Regions from separate parts of the Pseudanabaena sp. FACHB-2040 genome, predicted to be linked through region 1. Evidence: riboswitches for the same ligand, from Rfam matches in the RefSeq annotation. Region 1 holds a riboswitch; the other holds the start of a gene.
What was found. Region 1 has a riboswitch for cobalamin ahead of H6G13_RS21845 (HupE/UreJ family protein). Riboswitches for the same ligand answer to the same signal wherever they lie in the genome.
Positions count from the first base shown of each region.

Region 2: linked by a shared signal. The riboswitch ahead of H6G13_RS02945 (DUF1636 domain-containing protein) and the one ahead of H6G13_RS21845 (HupE/UreJ family protein) in region 1 are both predicted to bind cobalamin.

Region 1 is NZ_JACJQO010000019.1:356,563-360,770, reverse strand. It holds gene cobW (cobalamin biosynthesis protein CobW) at 71-1,123, opposite strand; gene H6G13_RS21845 (HupE/UreJ family protein) at 1,130-1,798, opposite strand; cobalamin riboswitch at 1,824-1,981, opposite strand; gene H6G13_RS21840 (hypothetical protein) at 2,022-2,252, opposite strand; gene H6G13_RS21835 (ATP-binding cassette domain-containing protein) at 2,395-3,696, opposite strand; gene gyrA (DNA gyrase subunit A) at 3,705-4,208, opposite strand, start outside.
Region 2 is NZ_JACJQO010000002.1:245,340-249,547, forward strand. It holds gene H6G13_RS02935 (sensor histidine kinase) at 68-1,294, shown strand; gene H6G13_RS02940 (response regulator transcription factor) at 1,291-1,947, shown strand; cobalamin riboswitch at 2,135-2,265, shown strand; gene H6G13_RS02945 (DUF1636 domain-containing protein) at 2,501-2,917, shown strand; gene H6G13_RS02950 (hypothetical protein) at 2,914-3,168, opposite strand; gene H6G13_RS02955 (R3H domain-containing nucleic acid-binding protein) at 3,377-4,208, opposite strand, start outside.

The DNA.
Region 1 (4,208 bases):
ATCACGTCTCTACTTTGTTGAAAAGGGCCTGCAAATCTCAGGTGTGACACCGCTAATCAAAGCACACTGGTCAAACCGAGACGGGTGGCTGTAATACCGCTGCACGTACTTGGTCTGAATCAAGATTCTGACCAATCACAATTAGCTGCGTTAAGCGTGGCTCACCGGGTCGCCAGGGCCGATCAAAGAAGTAGTCGAACCGGTTACCAACCCCATGCAGCACCAGCCGCATCGGCTTGTTGGGCACGTTTACAAATCCCTTGATTCGGTAAATCTCAGCCGTTTCTACTAGAGCCTGCAGTCGCTCGACGAGAGCCTTAGGTTCAAACGCCTGATCGAGGGTGAGCGGCACTGAGGTAATGTTGTCGTCGTGCTCGTGCTCCTCTTCGTGGTCGTGGTGGCTGGGGCGCTGCTCCAGGTTGTCTTCCACCGCTGCATTAAAGCCGAGCAACACGTCTGGGCTAATCACCCCGTGCTCACAGGGCACAATCTTCACCCCAGCAGGCAGCTGATTTTTGAGCCAAGACTCGACATGCTGGCGGGTTTCTAAAGAGACATGATCGGCTTTAGTCAGCAGCACCAGATCGGCGCAGTTGAGCTGATCTTCAAACAATTCTTCAATGGGCGTTTCGTGATCGAGACTGTCATCGGCCTGGCGCTGGGCTTCTAGGGCCTCCAGGTCACCCACCAGACGACCTGAGGCGAGCGCATCACAATCGACCACGGTCACAACCCCATCGACCGTAGCGCTGGTGCGGATTTCGGGCCAGCGAAACGCTTGCACCAAGGGTTTGGGCAGGGCCAGTCCAGAAGTTTCAATGACAATGCAGTCGATCTGGTCGCGGCGCTGGATCAGCGCCTGCATGGTGGGCAGAAACTCTTCTTGCACAGTGCAGCAGAGGCAGCCGTTGGCCAGTTCAACGATATTGCTGTCTAACGGGGTGCCGTCTTCATCGCAAACCTGGCAGGACTTGAGCAACTCGCCGTCAATGCCGACTTCACCAAACTCATTGACCAAAACGGCAATGCGGCGGCCCTGGTTGTTTTGCAGTAGATGGCGCACTAGCGTGGTTTTGCCCGCTCCAAGAAAGCCGGTGACGACGGTAACTGGAATTTTATGCATAGTGCTTTACCCCAGCAGGACAGAAGAGAGAAAGGCGGATCCGGCCCCTGCGATCGCAAATCCGGCAAAGCGCAGATTCAGCGACGGGCCAGCCGAGAGATTGAATACCCTGCGGCCTGCCCAAAATACGCCTAGAGAAACCAGCAGTTGAATGACTGCAAATCCGGCCAGATAAGCCGCCAAGGGAGCCATTTCCGCTCCGACAATAGCTTCACCGTAGGCATAGCCGTGGAGCAGACCCGCTAATGCACCCAGCCCAGCCAACGGCTCCACTCCCAACTTACGGTTAGTCGCCAGCACCACCCCGGCCAGCACCACCGATAGAGAAACCCCGATCTCAGCCCCCGGCAAGGTCAGCCCCAGCAAATGCAGGCCGGTGCCCGCTAGCGTTGCCAAGACAAAGGCAATGGGCAGCACTATGCCGCGCAGGCTAAAGGCGGCAATCAGGCCAACGGCAACCACAAAAGCAAAGTGATCGGGACCAATAACAGGGTGGGCCAGCCCAGAAATAAAGCCTGTGAAGGCATTCGTAGGCGTGCTGCCGCCGGTAGCATGGTGGGCTTGAGCGGGCAGCATCAGCAGCGATGATGCTAGAACCACACTCCCACCGACAATCAACTTGCGGTTCAAGCCAGCCAGAAGGGATCGGCTGAACCGCTGAGAAATCTTATTCAACACGGGCATCTGTACCTCGCAGATGGGGAACAAAGCGATCGCCAGCGGGCATTCTGACTTAGAAAAGCTGGGCTTTTCATCACAGCTGCGGGACAGTGCCGGACTGACACCGGACTTTCCCCCGCTCGTCAAAATGACAAAGCGCCCGATGGCTGGTCCCCACCGGAACTGGCTTAGCATTGGTCAGCATATCACGCGGGTGTGGCCACGCAATGGAACGTAATTAGAGAGTTAATAAGCTGCGATCGCGTCCCTGAGCCAGCTTTTCCGGCTTCCCTTGAGCAGCCGCACGTAGCTCGATTAGTTGGGTTAAAGAGACCCTTTCAGCCAGCAGCGAATTGGCTGAATGAGCCGTAGCAGCTTGAGCCAACGCAGGCAACTCTTGAAGCATGGTCAGCATCCATACCAGGGAAACCATGCTTAAAAACAGCGACGTGTAGTCTAATTTCTTCATTCACAAAACTGGGTGCCAAGCGACACGCAGCAGACGGTGTCGAAATCGAAGCAGAGCGTTAAAGGCCTTAGCCCTAACGCCTTAATCTTGGCCAGCATAACACATGCATGTTGTGCCTATGGCCGGGGCAATGGACACCTGCTTAAGCCGGAACAGCTGCCCGCAGAGACTGACCGGTATCGGGGTCAAACAGATGCACTTTGTCGGCTGCGATCGCAAGCCACACCGTATCGCCCAGCGTCACAGCATGGTCGGGCGCAATGCGGGCCTGCAGCGTTTCGCCCTCAAACTGAACGCTCAGGTAAGTCTCGCTGCCCAGTGCCTCCACCCGGCTCACCCGCGTTTCTAGGTTCTTGGGGGCAGGCAGACCCAAGCTCAAGTGCTCTGGCCGAATCCCCAATATCACGGTGCGGCCATCGTAGGGCTTGAGCAGCTCATCCCACTCGCTAGGAATGGATAGCCGGAATTTGGGGTGAATCAGCAGACTGGGAGACTGCACCTGCACCGTGAGAAAGTTCATAGTTGGAGAGCCGATAAACTCAGCCACAAAGCGGTTGGCCGGTCGCTGGTACAGCTCTAGCGGCGCAGCCACCTGCTGAATTTGGCCCTGGTTCATGATGGCGATGCGATCGCCCATGGTCATTGCCTCTACCTGGTCGTGGGTGACGTAGATTGTGGTGATGCCGAGCTGGCGCTGCAGGTTGACGATCTGAGCCCGCGTCTCGGTGCGCAGCTTGGCATCGAGGTTAGACAGCGGCTCATCCATCAAAAAGACCTGAGGGTTGCGGGCCATGGCTCGGCCTAAGGCCACTCGCTGCTTTTGCCCGCCCGATAGCTGCCGGGGAAAGCGATGCAGCAGCAGCCCAATCTGCAGCATTTTGGCAATGGCCCGCACCCGCTCGTCGATCAGCCGCTCGGCCTCAGAGATGTAGCGCAGAGCAGGCGGCAGCCGCCGCGTCAGCGACCCCAGAGCGTCTTCCCACCAACGGCTAGTTGCGAGGATCTGTGCCAGTTCTAAATTGGCATCTTTCTCTAGATCCCCGTCCTTTATGTCTTCTACGCCGGGCCGCACTGCTCCTGCCCCCTGCCGCATTCGCCGCAGCCCAAAGGCTAAGTTGTCGTACACCGTCAGGTGAGGGTAGAGGGCATAGCTCTGAAACACCATGGCAATGTCTCGCAGCTTGGGCGGCAAATCGTTGACCCGCTGCCCGCCCACCCAAATCGTGCCTGCAGAGATGTCCTCTAGTCCGGCAATCAGCCGCAGCAGGGTGCTTTTGCCGCAGCCCGAAGGCCCTACCAGCACCATAAACTCGCCGTCGGCCACGTCTAGATGAATGCGCCGCAGCACCGTCAGCCCCTCATGGGAGCCTGACGGATCAGCCGCACGGTTTAACTGAGCGGCTGGAAAGGTCTTGTAGACGTTCTCAATTAGAACAGGAGCCACGGTGGTGCTTATCCCTCGTTTCCATTTGACCCATTATCAGGCAAGGTGGCGATGGTGACAGCGGCAACTGATTCTCCTTTGTTCAGCTTGAGAATGCGATCGCACGGCGTACTGCGCCCTTGCCGGGGCACCTTGGCTACCGTAATCTGCGCCACCCGATCCGCCGTTGTGATCAGTGTTGCTTCTGTGCCTGGATCGGCTGCGGTTAGAGCTGCCAGCGTGTCGCTCTTGAGACTGAACTGGAACGCCTGCGTTCCCAAACCACCCCGGCTGGCTAGGGTTACGCTGTTGGCAGGCATACGCTTAGCAAAGCCCAAAGCCGAGATCAGCAGCACACAGCTACTCTCCTTAGCTATGGCCACGCAGCCCACTAGCGTTTCCTGTTTTCGCATCCGCAGAGCCTGAGGGCCTTGGGCATTACGGCCCATAATCGGCAGGTTGTCATCGTCGATCTCAAAGCGCAGCAGCCGCCCGCCGGAGGTCGCCAGCACCAGATGCTCTCCCGCCCTAGC
Region 2 (4,208 bases), on a different contig from region 1:
GACTGCTTCTGCCCTACCCTAAAGAAAGCTGCAGTCAGCATTCCAGATCTCCCGCTTTTGCCTGCCTATGCACCGTCGCTGGCTCTTTCCCAACCATTCCTTTCGTCTAATGCTTTACCTGGAATGGATTTTGCTGGGGATTATGTTGCTGGGTGAGATTCGACCTACGCCCCATGCTGCGGCCGGAAAGTGGGGCTTGCTCTCCTCAGTTCTGATTCTGGCTAGTTTTGGGCTGATGGGTCTGAAGCTGCCCAGGGAAAATGCTTTAAGCAAGGTGTTGTATACGGCAGTAGAGTTTGGTCTACTGTTTTTAGCGTTTGAGCTGAACCGGCGAACGGCCTTTTTCCCGCTACTAGGTCTGATTATTGTCATGCGTAGCTGTCTGATCTTTCAGCAGGCAGGACGCTTGACGGTGGCCATTGGGGTATTTGGGGCTTTTCTGCTGATGCTGTTTCAGCCGATGCCGATGGCCCCGCCGCCACCCAGACGGCTCCCGCCTCCCGAACTGTTGACCCAAACGATTTTTACCCTCAAGCTCAATACAGCGGTAACCTTTGGCCTAACGCTGCTGTTTACCCTGCTGCTGATCAACACGCTGCTGTCCGAGCGTCAGAGCCGGGAAAAGCTGCTGCAGGCCAATGTGCAGCTGCGGCAGTACGCGCTCAGAATTGAAGATCAGGCAACGCTGCAGGAGCGCAATCGCATTGCCCGCGAAATTCACGATGCGTTAGGACATACCCTAACAGCTCAGAGTATTCAGCTAGAAAATGCTCAGCTATTTTTACCAACCGATGCTGGCAAAACCGCTGCTTTTCTACAGGAAGCCCAACGTTTAGGCGCTAGAGCTCTGCAGGAGGTGCGGCGTTCGGTTTCTATGCTGCGAGCCGACCCATTGCGAGGTCAGTCTCTGGAAGATGCGATCGCATCCTCCCTCAAAGAGTTCCAGCAGACGACCGGCATTACCCCTGCTTACACCCTGGCACTGACCCGCCCGCTACCCGCGGAATTTCGAGCAGCTTTTTACCGCATTTTGCAAGAGTCGCTAACTAACATTTACCGGCACAGCCTGGCCGACGAAGTGAGCATCCAACTGCTAGAGCAGGGGGAAATTGTGCAGCTGCAGATCAATGATAATGGCCGGGGGTTTGACCCTGAGGGCAACTCCACAGGCTTTGGCTTGCAAGGCATGCGAGAGCGTACCTTGGCTCTAGGCGGCCAGTTTCAGCTCTTCAGCCAGCCCGGCCAGGGCTGCCAGATTACGGTGAGACTACCGCTGCCGGGGATTGTTCTATGACCCATCCAATTCGCCTGCTGCTGGTAGACGACCAAATTATCATTCGCCAGGGTCTGCGCAGCCTGCTAGAGGCTAAGCCCGATTTAGAGGTAGTCGGAGAAGCGGCAGACGGGATGCAGGCTATCGCCCAAGTGGAGGCGCTGCGCCCTAATGTGGTGCTGATGGATCTGCGTATGCCAGGAATGGATGGGGTAGCGGCTACTCGCGCCATCTGCCAACAGTTTAGCGAGACGCGGGTACTGGTGCTCACTACCTTTGATGACAATGAGGATGTGGCCCAAGCCATGCGGGCCGGAGCCCGAGGGTACCTTTTGAAAGATACTCATTCGGATGACCTGGCTGAGGCTATTCGAGCCATTAACAAAGGCTATACCCAAATGGGGCCAGGGTTGTTGGAAAAAGCGATCGCACCTGCCCCACCGGCTACACCCGTCCAGCTGCCCCCCCAGCTAGTAGGCCTCACAACTCGGGAACGGGAAGTGCTTTGCCTAATTGCATCTGGAGCCAGCAACCGGGAAATTGCAGCTACTCTCTATATCTCAGAGCGCACAGTTAAGAACCACATCACCCGAATTCTGAGCCAGCTAGAACTGCGCGATCGCACCCAGGCTGCAATGTTTGTAAGTCCATTTCTGCCACTGCTAGGCCCATAGCTGGGTTAATCACAGGGTGCCAACGGCTGCCCCGACAGCTCCCGCAGGTGCTAACACCAATTCTCTAAATGGCCACTACCACCTATCCACTCTCCCACCCCCTACCTGCAGCACTTTTTTCTGGAATTGGTATAAGCTGGGAAGGCTTAAGTCGGTTCTAGCGGGGAGCAGCCGCTAGAGACTGGCATTTGGCACCGGTACTATCGGTCAGCTAGATGCCTATTGGGGAAAGTCCGGTGCAAGTCCGGCGCTGTCCCGCAACTGTAATTAGGCTTCGGCCTTTGAGTCAGAATGCCCGCCGACCTGCATACCGTTAGCTCTATCTGCGAGGTACAGAAGGTGCTCAAGTTATTTTGCGCTGCCAGTTTGGCTGCAGCTCAGCCACTCCCCGTTTGCCCAAGCCATCGCTACCGCCTAAGCTCCAAACGATTAACAACGGACACAGCCACTAGAAGCCTAGAGTAGACAAGTAATCTTTGCTCCAAGTCAATTTTAGAGAGATGCCGCAACCCTACGCTCGGCATCTCTAGCGTTGTCCTAATCTTTGAGTTTTATGACACCAGAACATACCCTTTTTGTCTGCACTCAATGTGCCACCGTTCGCGTCAACGATCAGACCCAAGGCAAAAGCGGCGGGCAAGAACTCCTAGAGGAGCTAACTCGCCTCGCGGCAACAGCCCAGCTACCCGATCAAGTTTCTATTGAGCCAGTTCGATGCATGTTTGCCTGTGAGAAATCTTGCATGGCTGCATTTTCTGCAGCAGGCAAGTACACCTACTTATTTGCCCATCTGCAGCCTGCGACTGCTGCCCCCGCTCTCATCGAGTGCCTTCGCCACTATGCGCTCAACCCTGAGGGTCTACTCCCCTACAGCATCCGCCCCGAACCACTAAAAACCGCTGTACTAGCTCGAATTCCGCCCCAGCTTGCGGTTTTGCCAGCGCCTAATCAGCTAGTTCAATCGGCCTAGAGTAAACTGCCCATCCCACCGCTTTGAGAGCGGTGGGTCAGGCTGACAATCGCTTCGATTAACTGATTAGACTCTATCGGCTTAGCGACATGTAGCTGAAACCCAACAGCGAGCGCCTGCTGTGCGCAAAGGGCAATCCATCTTCTGGAAAGGGATCTCCCAAAACCGTTGTACTTTTTCCAAAATTCAGCTAAATTTCTCCAAAATCCTTGTGGGTTTTCTTGCAAAGCCGAAAAATCGCTGCAGGTCAAATCGAGTCCTCACCTCTGCAGCAAAAAATACCCCTAGGTTGTCCTAGGGGTTGCTTTGAGTGTTCCAACATATTGATATTGTCAGGCTGAGAACGAGCAAACCCATCCGACCCAAGATGGACGAAAACGTAACAAAAGCCTGTTCTCAGTTAATAGAAGTAAACAACCGCCTATATAAGAAGAGCGTTTAGCCGTCAGCAAAACCAGGCTATGCAGGGTAAATACGCAATCGACGATTGGGTTCCTCTCCAAAGCTAGTCGCTTTGAGTTGATAGTGCTCAATCAGTTCGTGCTGTAATCGCCTGACTTTAGCTGAACGAGGCAGTAGCTCCACCGGCTGACCTTTGGGAATAACCACTTGCTCAACCGCAATTCGAGCTTCTTCAAGCGCCTCAAGCTCATGCTCACTACCTTCCTCTGAAAACAAGCTGAGTTCACCTGGCGCTAGGCTGGCTAGCGCATCTATTCCTAACAAACGCTGCAAAGCCCGAGTAATTTCTAGCACCGTATTCCCTTTGGCAATCTGAATCCGGATTTGTCGCTGCTTGGCCAAGCGTTCCAGCTTAGATTGGCTTTTACGGTGAGCAGGCAACGTCAAAATCGCGTCTGCCTCATCTAGCTCTCGCACCAAAACCACCGGCAATTTTAGGGTCGTAGCAATATGTTCAAGCTGCTGTCTGCTAATGCCATAAGGATACAAATGCAGACTGTGACCGTTAACCGCCTTAACCAAACGTTGAGTATCCAATTCACCAGTTCCTAACACAGCCTTATGAGCCGGATCTGCTAACGAAAGCTGCTGAGTTGGCTCCCAAGTTCCCAAAGTATCTCGCTGGTAGCCCTTGTGGTGAAAAGGGAGCACTTGCCCAACCGACTGTCGCCGAGACCGAGCTGCAGGGCTGATGAGAGAGCCCGAAGAAGATTTGGGCTCCTCCTGAGTGACTATGACTTCCCCACTCTCAGTAACTGTTCTGACCTGGGGATAAGGCTGTCGTCCCCGTAACAAAGCATCTACTGTCTCTGCAACGCTCTCATGGACT